3 regions of the Exiguobacterium abrahamii genome follow, and region 3 is predicted to be linked to each of the others. Evidence: predicted binding sites of a transcription regulator. Region 3 holds the regulator's gene; each other region holds the start of a gene.
What was found. Region 3 encodes Rex, which represses fermentation and respiration genes when NADH is low (regulators of the CRP and FNR family bind a similar motif). Its sites were predicted from a motif close to TTGTGAAATATTTCACAA; they were not measured.
Positions count from the first base shown of each region.

Region 1: pflB (formate C-acetyltransferase) is a predicted target of Rex. The motif match lies at 1,551-1,568, and genes of this name have one in related genera.
Region 2: ITJ88_RS03845 (cytochrome ubiquinol oxidase subunit I) is a predicted target of Rex. The motif match lies at 1,559-1,576, and genes of this name have one in related genera.

Region 1 is NZ_JADOYC010000004.1:164,675-170,143, reverse strand. It holds gene ITJ88_RS12895 (DEAD/DEAH box helicase) at 1-859, opposite strand, end outside; gene ITJ88_RS12890 (hypothetical protein) at 888-1,316, opposite strand; gene pflB (formate C-acetyltransferase) at 1,655-3,904, shown strand; gene pflA (pyruvate formate-lyase-activating protein) at 3,939-4,658, shown strand; gene ITJ88_RS12875 (hypothetical protein) at 4,745-4,912, shown strand; gene abc-f (ribosomal protection-like ABC-F family protein) at 4,933-5,469, shown strand, end outside.
Region 2 is NZ_JADOYC010000001.1:782,205-787,673, forward strand. It holds gene ccpC (transcriptional regulator CcpC) at 1-364, shown strand, start outside; gene ITJ88_RS03840 (N-acetyldiaminopimelate deacetylase) at 348-1,460, shown strand; gene ITJ88_RS03845 (cytochrome ubiquinol oxidase subunit I) at 1,695-3,092, shown strand; gene ITJ88_RS03850 (cytochrome d ubiquinol oxidase subunit II) at 3,105-4,127, shown strand; gene ITJ88_RS03855 (potassium channel family protein) at 4,232-4,900, shown strand; gene ITJ88_RS03860 (Cof-type HAD-IIB family hydrolase) at 4,939-5,469, opposite strand, start outside.
Region 3 is NZ_JADOYC010000001.1:8,251-13,719, forward strand. It holds gene ITJ88_RS00070 (ATP-binding cassette domain-containing protein) at 1-1,157, opposite strand, end outside; gene ITJ88_RS00075 (redox-sensing transcriptional repressor Rex) at 1,325-1,984, shown strand; gene ITJ88_RS00080 (twin-arginine translocase TatA/TatE family subunit) at 1,984-2,181, shown strand; gene tatC (twin-arginine translocase subunit TatC) at 2,189-2,968, shown strand; tRNA gene ITJ88_RS00090 (tRNA-Ala) at 3,073-3,148, shown strand; gene ITJ88_RS00095 (S8 family serine peptidase) at 3,373-5,469, shown strand, end outside.

The DNA of each region.
Region 1 (5,469 bases), on a different contig from region 3:
CGAGTAAAGGAAACTCTCCCTTTTTATAAGAACGCAATGTCTCCATCCGCTCTCGTTTACCCTTTTCAGCGTCTAAAATCCGGTATTTCAATGAGAATTTACTCAACTCGCCATTCAATGGTCCGAGGAAGGAACGGTTATTAATGAATGTCAGTACTTTTGATCCTTGCATGTTCGCCAGACGACGTAACAATTCCGGCTTCTGACGACGTGAAGTCTCCAAATAACCGAATGTCACTTGTGTACTGACGGCACGCTCAACTCGAATCGTCTCAGGGTTGTTTGCAAGCGTCCGTCCCCATTCTGCTGTCCGTTCCGGTAATGTCGCGGAGACGAATGCTAACTGGCGATCGCGTAGTGCACTGTTTGCGATTCGCGTCGCCGAGTCACTCATACCACTCTCATAGATTTGATCCGCTTCGTCCAAGACGATCAATTTCACCTTATGCATCTTTAGCTTCTTCGAATCGATCAACTCAACGAGACGCCCTGGCGTTCCGACGATGATTTGTGGTTTTTTCTTCAATCGTTCATATTGTCGTTTTAATTCAACACCACCAATGAATGCACCGGATTTGATACCACTTCCTTGAGCAAACAATTGAATGACTTGATGAATTTGCATGACGAGTTCCCGTGTTGGTGCCGTGATCACGACTTGCACGTGTGGTTCTTCTACTTCAATCTTTTCTAAAGCTGGAATGACATAAGCAAGCGTCTTCCCTGTTCCTGTCGGCGCTTCAGCCAGTACATCTTTTCCTTCGCGCAACAACGGAATCGCTTGTTCTTGAACAGGCATCAACTCCGTAAAGCGTGCGCGTTCCCATGCTTCCTGTAAAAACGGTTTTGTAAAGTTCATAACGATTTCTCCTACTCTCTTAATTCCATCATGCCGTTACGTATTCGACATGATCTCCTGATGCATCACGGTATCCCCGTAATGTCTGTGTATATTCATTTCCTGCGTCGAGCAATCGAATGTGGAAGCGAATCTCGCCTTCACCGGCTTCTTCTTCTAAAATTTCGAATCCTTGGATGACACGATCCTGTAATTCTGCAGCGAGTGCCGGGTACTCCGCAAGACTCGCATACGTCGCTTTTACGTCAACCGGACGACGAACAAGCGCAATCCAATACGATTCATCATAGCCGATAAAGTCTTCATAATCAAAATCATCTTCAAACCGAATCCAGAATCCATCATTTTCGAATTCCGTGATCATTCCCGTTCGCGTTGAACCATCCGATCCGATTTTCAGCGAGACCCAGTCTCCTGACTGATACTCTCCTTGTTGTGTTAATGATACATACTCCATTTGGCACACCTCCACGTTCTATATTCCCTTTTTCATTGTCAACGATACGTCTTAAAAATACAAGGCACCGTAGCGTGACATTCCTCACAGTTTCAACTGTTCTAGTGAATCTTTTTCAAATCAACTCATACAGTTTCCAAAAAACCTTGAATTAGCAATCTAAATCTGTTTTTTTAAACTATTTTCATATGAATACAGAAATAAAGAAAGCCCGTCATACCAACGTTTGTCCACTTGTTAAAACATTCACATGAACGTAAAGGGAATCAACCCTTCCTTTTGTTACACTATTCACATAAGGAACTGATGATTAGCTCAATATTAAAGGAGTGGTATCCATGTTATTAGAAAAAACGAGTGCTTGGACGAACTTTACGTCTGGTGAATGGGTAAAGACGATCGATGTCGCAGACTTCATCCGACTCAATCGCACGGAATATACAGGAGATGATCACTTTTTAGTCGGTCCGACGCAAGCAACGGAACGTCTCTGGCAACAAATTCTACAGCTGACGAATGAAGAGCGACAACGTGGTGGTGTGTATGCCGTCGATGCTAAAACACCATCAACGATCCTCTCGCATGATGCAGGGTATCTGAATCGCTCACTCGAAAAAATCGTCGGTTTACAGACAGACGAACCGTTTAAACGTTCGATTCATCCGAATGGTGGGATTCGGATGGTGAATGATGCCCTAGCTGCGTATGGCTTTGAAGCAGACGAGACCGTCACGAAAACTTTCAGCGAGTACCGGAAGACACATAACCAAGGGGTTTTCGATGCCTATACCCCTGAGATGCGCGCTGCACGTAAAGCCGGTATTATCACCGGATTACCTGATGCTTATGGTCGCGGACGGATCATCGGTGACTATCGTCGTGTTGCTTTGTACGGAACGGCACGCTTGATCGAAGAACGTAAAAAGGATTTAAAGGCACGTGGCGGGTTCTTATCTGAATCGATGATTCGCGAACGTGAAGAGATGAATGAACAGTTGCGCGCATTAACGGAATTGACCGAGCTTGGAGCTCGCTATGGTTTCGATCTCTCCCGCCCTGCAGAAACAGCACAAGAAGCATTCCAGTGGGTCTATCTTGCCTATCTTGCTGCCATCAAAGAGCAAAACGGGGCAGCCATGTCACTCGGTCGAGTCTCGACGTTCCTTGATATTTATGTCGAACGTGATCTTGCGGCTGGTCGCTTGACGGAAGAGACTGCACAAGAACTCGTCGATCATTTCGTCATGAAGCTTCGGATCGTTAAGTTCTTACGGACACCAGACTACAACGATCTGTTCTCAGGTGATCCGACGTGGGTAACGGAATCAATCGGTGGAATGAGTGAAGATGGACGATCAAACGTCACGAAAAGTTCATTCCGCTTCTTACACACTCTCTCGACACTTGGTCCGGCACCGGAACCGAATCTAACCGTTCTCTGGTCTACTCAGCTTCCACGCGGATTCAAGGAATTCTGTGCGAAGATGTCGATCGTTTCAAGCTCGATTCAATATGAAAACGATGATTTGATGTTACCGGTTTATGGAGATGATTACGGCATCGCTTGTTGTGTCTCCGCGATGAAGATCGGGAAACAGATGCAGTTCTTCGGTGCGCGAGCAAACCTGGCAAAAGCATTACTCTATACGATCAATGGCGGAATGGACGAGAAGCTCAAAATCCAAGTCGCCCCAGCAAGTCCATTGATGCTCGATGAAGTACTCGATTACGAAACTGTAATGGCGGCTTATGATCGTCAACTCGATTGGCTCGCAGAACTGTACGTCAACACACTGAATGTCATTCACTACATGCATGATAAATACAGTTACGAACGGATTGAAATGGCATTACATGATCCAGAAATCTTACGGACGATGGCATGCGGTATCGCTGGTTTATCAGTCGTCGCTGACAGTCTATCCGCCATCCGTTATGCGACAGTTCGTCCAATCCGAGATGCGGATGGGATTGCAGTCGATTTCAAGATCGAAGGCGAGTTTCCGAAGTTCGGGAATAACGATGAACGGGTGGATCAGATGGCGGTCGATCTCGTCACACTGTTCATGGAGAAAATCCGTAAACATCCAACGTATCGCAATGCCCTTCCGACACAGTCTGTCCTGACGATTACTTCAAACGTCGTCTATGGTAAAAAAACAGGAAATACGCCAGATGGACGCCGTGCGGGTGAACCATTCGCACCGGGTGCTAACCCGATGCATGGACGTGATACCCGTGGTGCTGTCGCCGCCTTGACATCTGTCGGAAAATTACCATATGAACATGCGCTCGACGGGATCTCCTACACGTTCTCGATCGTGCCAAAAGCACTTGGTAAGGATGAAGCCACACGCATTCGCAATACAGTCGGATTACTTGACGGATATATGGGTGGTACGACTTCAAAAGGACACCATTTGAATGTCAATGTCTTTGACCGTGAGACGTTACTCGATGCCATGGAGCATCCAGAACAATATCCACAGTTAACGATTCGGGTATCCGGTTATGCCGTCAACTTCATTAAACTGACGCGTGAACAACAGATCGATGTCATCAATCGAACGTTCCACGGTTCTCTCTAAAATGATGTGTAGTATGTGAAAGGAAGTGAGCAGGATGACCTATGGTATGATCCATTCCGTTGAATCATGTGGAACAGTCGATGGTCCTGGCATTCGATTCATCGTCTTTACGCAAGGATGTCCACTACGGTGTCAATACTGTCATAACGTGGATACATGGGAGTTCGGTTGCGGACGGCGTGTCTCAGCTGACGAAGTCGTAAAAGAAGCGATCAGCTATCGCTCCTTTTTCGAGGCAACGGGTGGCGGAATCACCTTCTCTGGAGGTGAACCGCTCGCTCAGCCAGAGTTCTTAGAGGCTGCTTTAACAGAAGCAAAACGCCATGGACTGCATACGGTCATCGATACCGCGGGATCCGTCGTCCCGAAAAACATCGACGCCATTCTCGATGCGACGGATCTGGTACTGCTCGATATCAAACATATCGACGATGCCGCTTGCCGCGTCTTGACTGGACGGAGTAACGCCAATACACTCGCCTTCGCAAAACGACTAGCCGAGCGAAACATTCCCGTCTGGATTCGCCATGTCCTCGTTCCAGGTATTACGATGTCGGAACATTTCCTCCGTCAGACCGGCGAGTTCATCCGGACGCTCGGAAACGTCGAGCGCGTCGAAGTACTCCCGTATCATCAACTCGGTGTCTATAAGTGGGAAAACCTCGGTCTTGCATATCCGTTAACTGATGTACTTCCCCCTTCATCAGAAGAAACGGATACTGCGCAAACACTACTTGAATCGTACTTGTGTTAACGTTTCCATTTTGTTACAATAACGTCATAGACTATGAACAGGAGGTACAACACTGAAATGAAGCAATCACTCGTACACGTCGCTTGATGAATGAAATCATCTCTTTCGCAATGCAGTTGCGGATGTCTGACGCTACGAGTCTGCTCTTTTTCGGTGTGACCAATCTCTGGCCATCACCTTCTTTGGGTTACACTCCGGCACACCATCCGCTCGCTTCGGATGGTGTGTTTTTCATTTCATCTTATCGGAAATGAACACTAAAGGAGCTGCTTTTATGCCTACTGAAACACTTACGATCCAACACCTATCGATGGACTACGACGAACGACGTCTTTTCTCGGACGTTTCTTTTCATATTCATACCGGTGAACATGTCGCCTTGATCGGTCCGAACGGCATCGGAAAAACGACACTGTTACACTTGATCGCTGACCAACTTCAGCCGACTGACGGTTCGATCAAGCGTCATTACAAAAAACTCGGTCTACTATCACAACACTTCGTAGCGGGCGATCACACCGTTCTTGATGTCGTTGAACGAGCAGATCTAGTTCGTTATCAACTTCGCGCTAATGCCATGAATGGTGACTTGACGATCTATCAACAAGCACTCGATCAAGACGCCTTCTCGCTGGAAGCAGATGCAGCACGCGTCTTAAAAGAAGTCAAATTAGAGGAAGCACTCTGGACACACAAAGCATCCAGTTTAAGCGGTGGTGAACAGACGCGCCTCCAACTTGCCTGTCTGCTTCTATCACGACCTGATTTCATCATTCTCGATGAACCGACGAATCATCTGGATCAAGAGACG
Region 2 (5,469 bases), 770 kb from region 3:
GTTACGCGTGACGGATCGACCATTCATCCAGTTCAAGAGTGATTCAACGTACTATCAAGAAATTTTAGAATGGTGGCAAGATCGGTTCGCAAGTCCACCATCTCGGACGCTGGTCGTCGATCAAATCGAGACATGTAAGCAGATGGCTCTACATGGAATTGGATTTGCGATTTTACCCGAGTCGACGATCCAACAATCAAATGAAGTCATGCAGCTTCCGTTAAAAACCTCGTCCGGAAAGATATTAAAGCGAGATACATGGATTTTGTCTACGGAATCGATGCTTGAACTAAAACAAGTTCAAGCATTTTGGGACATCGTAAAAGAAGAAGGAGGAAGTCAGTCAGATGGAATACGCCATTGAAATGCGGCGCGCGCTTCATAAAATACCAGAACCAGGGTTCAAGGAATTTAAGACGCAAGCTTTTATATTGGAACAAATTCGTGCTTATCCACCAGATCGTGTCACGTATGACACGTTTGAAACGGGTGTTTTCGTTCGAGTGAAAGGATTGACTGGAAATCGGACGATTGGATACCGGGCAGACATTGATGGGTTACCAATCGAAGAAGCGACAGGTCTTCCATTTTGTTCGGAACATCCAGGCTTCATGCATGCCTGTGGTCACGATATGCACACGTCGATTGCGTTGGGATTGATGAAACGAATCATTGAATTGCCGGTCATGGATGATGTCGTCTTTTTATTCCAACCAGCGGAAGAAGGTCCGGGCGGGGCAGAACCGATGATTAAAAGTCCGTTGTTTGAAAAATATCGTCCAAGTGAGATGTATGGTCTTCACGTCGCACCGGAGTATCCAGTCGGTACGATTGCAAGCCGTCCCGGCGTCTTGTTCGCGAGTGCTCGAGAAGTCCATATCACGATCTATGGTCAAAGTGGTCATGCGGCATTTCCTCATTTGACGATTGATACGGTCGTTGCGCAAGCAGCCTTGATCATGCAATTGCAAACAATCGTCAGCCGATCCATCAATCCGATGAATTGTAGCGTCATTACGATTGGAAAAGTGGATGCCGGGATTCGAGAAAACGTCATCGCCGGTAGAGCTGTTCTTGACGGTACGATGCGCGCGCTCAACGGGGAAGACATGGAAAAACTGGAACGACGCGTTCGTGACATCATCCGGGGAATCGAAGCTTCGTTTGGCGTCAAGATTGATCTACAATTCGGAAATCGTTATTACGAGGTCGTCAATGACCGACACATCGTTGATAAATTTTCATCATTCGTCAAAATGAATGCGAACTACATTGAATGCGATGCAGCAATGACAGGAGAAGACTTCGGATTCATGTTGAAGGAAATTCCAGGGATGATGTTTTGGCTCGGAGTCGACAATCCGACATCTGGACTGCACCAACCAACCTTGAATCCGGATGAATCCGCGATTCCATTTGTGATTGATTTACTCGATCATTATTTCCGAGAATATGTTTAAAAAGTTTTATGAAATAATGAAGGACATTAAGCTTTCCCTTTCGAAATCAAGAATGGGAAAGCTTTTTATATATGTAAGAATAGGAGTTTTCGAACATTTTGTGAAAAAAATCACGTGCACATGTGAACAATTTGTTACATCAAACATTATAAACAGACATAAAGGGTTATGTTCTCTATGATACGGTTATAGACCATATAGAGAAGTATGTTTTAGGAAGAGGGGGCTATATACATGTTCAATGATCCCGTATTGCTCAGTCGATTGTTGACAGGGCTCACATTAGCGTTTCATATTATATTCGCGACGATTGGCGTCGGGGTACCACTCATGGTACTCGCAGCTGAATTCATCGGTCTGAAACGCAAAGATCCGGATTATATTTTATTAGCTAGACGGTGGACGCGTGGATACGTCGTTACCGTCGCAGTCGGTGTCGTGACAGGGACGGCTATCGGATTGCAATTATCACTACTTTGGCCGTCACTCATGCAAGTGGCTGGTCAAACGATCGCACTACCGCTATTCATGGAAACATTTGCGTTCTTCTTTGAAGCGATCTTCCTCGGTATTTATCTGTACACGTGGGATCGGTTCAAAAACCCATGGTTACACTGGTTGATCGGGATTCCGGTCGTCATCGGTGCGACAGCATCAGCATTCTTCATTACGACAGTCAACTCCTTCATGAACTCACCAGAAGGATTTAAGATCGTCAACGGAACGCTAACGCAAATCGAACCATTAAAAGCAATGTTCAATACAGCAACACCTACAAAAGCAACACACGTCATCGTATCGGCTTATTTGACAGTCGCATTCATCTTGGCGGCAATCGCGGCGTTCCACTTACTCCGCAAAAAAACACTCTCAGCAGCGGAAACAGCGTATCACAAAAAAGCACTTCGCTTAACGGTCATGGCTGGATTGATTTTTGCCTTCTCGACGGCACTTGTCGGGGACTTCTCAGGGAAATACTTGGCGAAATATCAGCCAGAGAAACTCGCGGCTGCTGAATGGCATTTTGAAACGACAAGTGAAGCCGAGTTGATCTTCGGTGGGATACTTGATCAGCAAGAAGACGGCAGTTATGAAATCAAGGGAGCCGTCAAAATCCCATACGCACTCTCGATTCTTGCGGGTGGAGCTCCAGATACAGAAGTCATTGGTCTAAATGAGTTCGCAAAAGAAGATCAAGCACCGCTGATCGTTCACTATTTCTTCGATATCATGGTTTCGATTGGTATGTATTTGGCTGCCATCTCTGCCTTGTTCATCTTGGCATTCCGTTTGAAAAAATTAAATCCTTATAACAAATGGATATTAAGAGGTGTCTTCATCGGTGGACCTCTGGCGATGATTTCAATTGAAGCAGGTTGGATGTATGCTGAAATTGGGCGCCAACCTTGGACACTGTACGGCATCATGCGGACAGCGGATGCGGCGACGACATCAACTGCTGTTGGTCCGATGTTGATTCTATTCAGTGCCTTGTACTTGATGCTCGGTACGATTTGTACAGTCGTATTATTACGGATGTTCAAGAAAAACCCGGTTGGTAAAGAACTTCAAGAACTTGCTGAAAACCACCACGCGCGTGGGGAAGCTATGTTCGTGGATGATAACAAGTAAGGAGGGAACGATTTGGACGTTCAAACACTAGGAATTACGGTCCTCTGGACTTTCCTGTACGGATATCTCATCGTTGCCTCAATTGACTTCGGTGCTGGATTTTACGCCTTTTATTCAAAATATACGAAGCGGGATCATTTAACGAATCGATTGATTCTTCGTTATCTCTCACCAGTGTGGGAGGTAACGAATGTCTTCTTCGTATTCTTCTTCGTCGGACTAGTCGGGTTCTTCCCGGATACCGCTTATTATTTCGGTACGGCACTGCTCGTGCCAGCCTCAATCGTTCTCGTATTGATTGCGATTCGTGGTAGCTTCTATGCATTTGCCAATTATGGATCAAACGACAGCATGTTCTATACGTTCTTATATGGAGCAACTGGTCTATTGATTCCGGCGGCGATGTCAACGACTTTGACAATCAGTCAAGGTGGATTCATTCGTAAAACGAATGAAACAGTCGAGTTTTTAGGAACAAAATTATTTACGAACTTTTACTCTTGGTCGGTCGTAGCACTCGCTATCGTATCCGTCCTCTATATCAGTGCGATGTTCCTCTTGTTCTACGCAGATAAAGCGAAGGATGAAGGGGCTACGCCATTGATTCGTAAATGGGCACTCTTCTGGAGTGGTCCGACGATTCTAGTCTGTGCACTTGTCTTCTTTGGATTGAAAAATCAAGCGGCATGGCACTATGAGAACATCTTAAACGGGAACTGGTGGTGGTTCGCTGCTAGTTTCATCTTCTTCCTTGTTGCGGTGACACTCGTCTACATGAAGAAGAATTACGGAATTGCTTTCGTCGCGGTCATGCTACAGTATGGAGTGGCATGGTTCGGTTATGGTTATACGCACTTACCATATATCTTGTATCCATATATCGATATCAACAAAGCGGTCGTTAACGAAACAATGGCTTCCGCACTCGTCGTTGTCTTCATCTTCGGACTCTTACTCTTGATTCCGGCGTTGTACTTGATTTTACGACTCTTCTTGTTCGATAACGATTATGTACGTGGGAAATCCTCAAAATAATGGATGAATAAACGCCTCTGCGAATCGCAGGGGCGTTTATAGTATTTTTAAATTGAATCGGGTACACTACTAAGGAAGAGCGATTGTGAAGGAGAGTTGTGAAAATGAATGGAGAGTTTGCAGTAATTGGACTAGGGCGCTTTGGTGGCTCGATTGTCCGTGAATTATCGAAAAATGGCTACGATGTCTTAGCGATTGACTCCGACGAGGAGCGCGTCAATGAATTCATGGGAATTGCAACGCATTCCGTCATCGCGGATACGACGGATGAGAACGTCTTAAAAAGTCTAGGAATCCGAAACTTCGATCATGTCATCGTTGCCATCGGGGAAAATATTCAAGCGTCCATCTTGACGACATTGATCTTAAAAGAGCTCGGGGTACAATCGATTACTGTCAAAGCGACGAACGATTACCACGAAAAAGTATTACGAAAAATCGGAGCAGATTTCATCGTTCACCCCGAACGGGATATGGGAGTGCGGATTGCGAACGGTTTAATGAGTTCCAATATTCTTGACTATCTCGATTTATCTCAAGAATTTTCGATCGTTGAAATTAAAGTCAGTGACCGGATGGCAAAACAAACATTGATCGACCTTGATCTACGAAGCAAATACGGAGCGAACGTCGTCGCGATTAAACGTGGAGAAAACGTTCTGATTTCTCTACAAGCTGACGAAATGATTGAAAAAGGGGACTATCTCGTCGTCATTGGTGAAAATGAGGATCTCGACCGTCTAGAGCGTGCGATTCATAAAGTGAAGAACTAAAAAAAGCTGAGGCGCGCCTCAGCTTTACATGTACTTAATTAAATGAGTTGGAATTCTTTTAATCCGTGTGCGATACCGTCCTCAAGGATGGGTTTCGTGACATAATCGGCGGCAGCTTTCGTTTCTGGAAGCCCGTTGCCCATCGCAATACCCGTTCCAACGTAGCGGAGCATCTCTAAATCGTTTAAGGCATCACCGAATGCAAAGGTATCTTCGCGGCGAATATTCGTCAATTTCAGGAATTGTTTGATCCCTTCTGCTTTCGAAGAACCGACATTGATGACATCCATTGCATGTGGGTGCCAACGAATGAAATCGAATGCGTCATAACGTTTAACATAATCGCTCTCTTCTTCAGCTGTGCAGTAGACGAGCGTTTGGAAAACATCATGCGATAAAAACGCTTCTTCATCGTGAATTGGTAACGGCATATCAAGCTCTCCGAGTGAATCGACGACATGAAGGTCATTCGATTTCGTCGTGAAGCCTTTTGTTTCACCGAGGTAGACAAGTGTATGTCCGTTTTCTTTCGCTTGTTGTGTCAACTGTGTCAAATCCGTCTTCGGTTG
Region 3 (5,469 bases):
AAATCACCGAAGAGGGGGCGTAAGCGGCCGACGAGGACTTTCAGGAGCGTCGATTTTCCGATTCCATTCGGTCCGACGAGTGCCAGCGATTCACCGCGTTGCAAGTGGAACGTGATGTCTTTTGAGACAGCTTCTTCGTAACCGATCGCCAGTTGATTGACTTGAAGAACGTCGTTCCCGCTCTGTTTTTCAATCGGGAAGGACAGGACCGTGCTACGCTCATCCCCATCTGGTCGGTCGAGCCGGTCGACCTTCTCGAGCCGCTTCCGTACACTTTGGGCACGTTTTGTCGTCGTCGCCCGGGCGATGTTGCGTTGAATGAAGTCCTGCATCTTCGCGATTTCTTCTTGCTGCTGCTCGAACTGCTTCATTTCCTGATCGTACAAGGCGGCTTTTTGCTCCAAGTACTTCGTGTAGTTACCGGTGAACTTACGACAGACATTGCGTGACAATTCATAGACGACATTGACGACTTGGTCGAGGAAGTACCGGTCGTGCGAGACGATTAAGACGGCACCACGATAACCACCGAGGTAACTTTCGAGCCAAGCGAGCGTATCGATGTCAAGGTGATTGGTCGGCTCATCGAGAATGAGAAGCTCTGGTGCTTGTAAGAGCATCTTCGCTAAGGCAAGCCGTGTCCGTTGACCACCGGATAATGTCTGAATCCGGCGCGAATAATCATCCGGATAAAAGCGCATCCCGTGCAGAACGGAGCGGATATTTGCTTCGAACTGATAACCACCCGCTTCTGAGAAGTCGTGTTGCGCTTGATCGTATGTCTTCAAGAGACGATCGTACGCGACCGGGTCGTTCAAGATATGCTCCATACCCATTTCGATTTCCATCCGGCGCAGTGTTCGTTCTTGTTCCTGAAGATGTTCGAAGACAGTCAGCATCTCGTTCCAGATCGTCTCGTTCGATTCGAGACCACTGTCCTGCGCGAGATAACCGATTTTGACATCCTTGCCTTTCATGATGTCGCCCGAGTCATGACTGAGTTCGCCAGCAATGATTTTGAGCAGGGTCGATTTACCGGCACCGTTTCGTCCGACGAGCGCAATGCGATCGCGCTCTTGTACTTCCAATTTGATATTTTCTAAAATCGGCTCGACGCCGAATGATTTCGAGAGTTGGTTGACTTGTAAGAGTATCATTTCCATCCATCCTTCCACCCTTTAGTCTATCACGAACAAAAGCGCGAGGTCCTGCGGAATATATTATTTGTGACTCTATGTGAAGTGGTTTACAATCAAGGAGAGTAGAAAGCTTTTTGCAAAGATTTGGGTGCCACGATGGATGTGGCCGAAGGGGGAACTGCAGGATGAATGGACCAGACACAAAAATTCCACAAGCGACAGCAAAACGGTTGCCGCTATATTATCGCTTCATCCAAAGTTTATACAATTCAGGCAAGCTCCGCGTCTCTTCTGCTGAGTTAAGCGAGGCGGTGAAGGTTGATTCAGCAACGATTCGTCGCGATTTTTCCTACTTTGGGGCATTAGGGAAGAAGGGGTATGGATATAACGTTCAACATCTCTTAACGTTTTTCCGCAAAACCTTGAATCAAGATGAGGTGACGAATGTTGCCTTAATCGGGGTCGGTCATCTCGGAACAGCGTTTGCAAATTATAACTTTTTAAAGAATAATAGTACTCGGATAGTCGTTGCGTTTGATGCGGACGAAGAGAAGGTCGGAACAACGACGCATGACGTTCCAATCTATCATGTTTCGGACATGAAAGAACAAATCGAAGCGAATCAGGTCGATGTCGCCATCTTGACGGTTCCATCCCAGTTCGCGCAGTCAGTAGCGGATGAGTTAGTCGAGTATGGTGTGACAGGCATCCTGAACTTTACGCCAGCGCGGTTGAACGTGCCAGCGAGCGTCCGGGTCCATCACATTGATTTATCGATCGAGTTGCAGTCGTTAGTTTATTTCATGAAGCATTATTCGCAATCAGCTGAAGGAGTGAAATCATAATGGAAAACCTTATTCCGCTCACACTAGGTATCGGACCTGCGAGCATCGGATTAATCGCGGTCGTCGCATTGATCATTTTCGGACCGAAGAAGTTACCAGAATTCGGACGCGCTGCAGGTCAGACATTGAAAGAGTTCAAGAATGCCACGAACGGCATCATGGACGACGATAAAAAGGACGAACCGAAAGAGAAGTGATTGAATCATGACGGTTGATCAAGAGCAAAGCATGACGTCGCACCTTGACGAACTGCGTAAGCGGATCGTCTGGTCGCTTATCATCGTCGTCGTCCTGTTCGCTGTCGCATTTCCGCTCGTCCGACCGCTCGTTCGCTTCTTGCAAGCGGACTTAAAAGAGCTCGGCATCGGTTTGAATGCCTTCAACGTCGCCGATCCTTTAATGTTGTATTTGAATCTTGCGTTCATCATTGCGCTGATTTTAGCGTCACCGTTCTGGATGTATCAACTCTGGGCATTCGTCCGACCAGGACTTTATGACAAGGAGCAAAAAGCGACATTGACGTATATTCCGGTCATCTTCTTTCTGTTTTTGGCTGGCGTAGCCTTCTCGTATTTCTGGTTGCTTCCCTTCTTGCTTGAAGTCTCAACGGATCTCGGGAAAGAGCTCGGAATCGAACAAGTCATCGGAGTGGAAAACTATTTCAGTTTCCTCATCCGATTGACGATGCCGTTCGGTCTTCTGTTCCAATTGCCGGTCGTGACGATGTTCCTGACACGTCTTGGTCTCGTGACGCCATATTTCATGCGAAAGAATCGGAAATATGCGTACTTTGCGCTGTTCGTCGTTGCGGCATTGATCGCACCGCCGGACGTGACGTCACACTTGATGATCTCGGTGCCATTGTTCGTTCTCTATGAGATCAGCATCTTGATTTCTGCGCGGACATACAAAAAGGTCTTGATCCTCGAGCAACAGGCAGAGCTTGAACGACAGGCGGATTTGATGCGTGAATTGAATAAATGAATCGTGAATTCCTTCCGACGATTTTGGAAGGAATTCTTTTTTATGAAAGCGTTATTTTTATATTGATAAAGCAGTTAGCGATGCGTATACTAAAGATAATTCATGGGGGCTTAGCTCAGCTGGGAGAGCGTTTGGCTGGCAGCCAAAAGGTCGTCGGTTCGATCCCGATAGTCTCCACCAATACCAAATATCCAACTCCTCGAGGCGTCGAGGAGTTTTTATTTTTCTCCCAGTTAAATTCCTTAAAAATATAAAATGTCACGTAAAACAAATAAATTAAAAAAATAGGCAAATATAAATTGTTTATTTCCATTAAATTCATTAAACTAAATATACAGAATTTTCGTTTAACTGTTTTATCAGTAGTACTACTATGGTTTTACAGAAAAGGGGAAAACGAACGCATGAAGAAGAAGATTGCACTTATGGCAGCCGTCTTAATGACGTCTTCCAATCTAGTCAGTGCGCAAGGTGCACTGTCGTCGCAAGACAAAGCAACGGGTCAAAAACCGCAGACACTCTCTTTGAAGAAATCGGGGCAAGAGAAGAACTACAAACAATCGGATAAAGTCCGTGTCGTCATCGAGATGGAAGAGAAGCCGGCGATTCAAATCGCCCAGGCTCAAAACAAGCGGTATAGCACATTGAGCAATGCCGAAAAAGAGTCGATCAAAGATCGCCTCGTCAACGTCCAAAAATCAGTCAAGTCAGCCATCGCTAAAAAGGCGATTCCCGTTACATATAAGGAAAGCTTCACGACCGTCATCAACGGATTCAGTGGTGAAGTCAAGTTCGGCGACATCGAAGACATCAAACAACTGAGCGGAGTCAAGAGCGTACATATCGCCCATGAATACGCGCGTCCGGAAGTTGCTAAAGGTGCCAAGCCAGACATGCTGTACAGCAAGGACATGGTCAATGCGAAGGAAACATGGCAGGACTATGGTTTTAAAGGGGAAGGAACAATCGTTGCCGTCATCGATACGGGAATCGATCCATCGCATAAGGACATGGTCTTGAGCCCAGAAACGAAGATCGATTTGACTTCTTCGAAAGTCGATAGTGCGAAAGAAACAAAAGGCTTAAAAGGAAAGTACTTCACGGAAAAAGTACCGTACGGCTATAACTATGCCGATCACGATAGCGAAATCCGTGATTTAGGTGCGGGCGCATCAATGCACGGGATGCACGTCGCGGGTACGGTCGGAGCAAACGGGGATGAAGCAAACGGCGGCATCAAAGGAGTCGCACCGGAAACACAGCTCCTTGCGATGAAGGTCTTTGGAAACGATCCAGGAATGCCATCGACATTCAGCGATATCTACATTAAAGCGATCGATGATGCGATTGCACTCGGAGCCGATGTCATCAACATGAGTCTCGGTTCGACGGCATCGTTCGTCAATGCAGATGATCCAGAACAACGCGCAATCGTCAACGCGATGAACAACGGTATCTTGTGTGCGATTTCTGCTGGTAACTCGGCATTCGCAGGTCATGGTGCAGGTAATCCGTACACAGCGAACCCGGATATCGGTGTCGTCGGTGCACCAGGTTTAACGAGCCAAGCACTCCAAGTCGCATCACTCGAAAATACGAAATTGACACTCGAAGGCATGGCGCTGACGATTGACGGTCAGGATGCTGGTTATTTGGCATACCAAAAACAAGATTCACCGAATCCGATTGCTGTCTTCGATAAAGAGAAGAAGGATGTCGTCTATGTCGGTGACGGTCAAGCTTCGAACTACGAAGGCAAAGACGTCAAAGGGAAAGTCGTCTTCGTCGTGCGTAACGGTGGTTTCAACTACGGTATGATCCAAGCAGAAGCTGAGAAGCAAGGGGCAGCAGGTGTCATCGTCCGCGGTCGGGTCGATCATGGGGATTACGTCAGCATGGCGCTCAACAATCCGACGATTCCACTCGTCACACTCAGCATCGCAGACGGGAACGATCTTGAAGCAAAAGCAAAAGAGGGCAAGGCAATCGCTGTCACGTTCGACGGAAAAGCAGTCTCAGCCGATAACCCGGTCGCAGGACAAATGTCTGACTTCACGTCTTGGGGTGTCACACCAAGCCTTGACTTCAAGCCAGAAATTACGGCACCAGGTGGAAAAATCTACTCGACGCTCAACGATAACGAGTATGGTGTCATGAGTGGAACATCGATGGCGGCACCACACGTCGCTGGTGGAACGGCACTCGTCATGCAACGGATCGCGAAGGACTTCAAAGTCGATGGTGCGACACGCGTCAAGCTCGCGAAGAACATCTTGATGAACACGTCACGTCCGCAACTCGATCAAGGAAAATACAATGCGCAGCTAAAAACAGGCAACTTCTACTCCCCACGTCGTGAGGGAGCTGGATTGATGGATCTTCGTGCTGCCATGAAGACACCAGTCGTCGTCACAGAGACGAAGTCAGGTGAAGGTAAGGCATCCTTGAAGGAAGTCGGCGAGAAGTTCACGTTCACACTTGATTTGAAAAACTACAGCAGT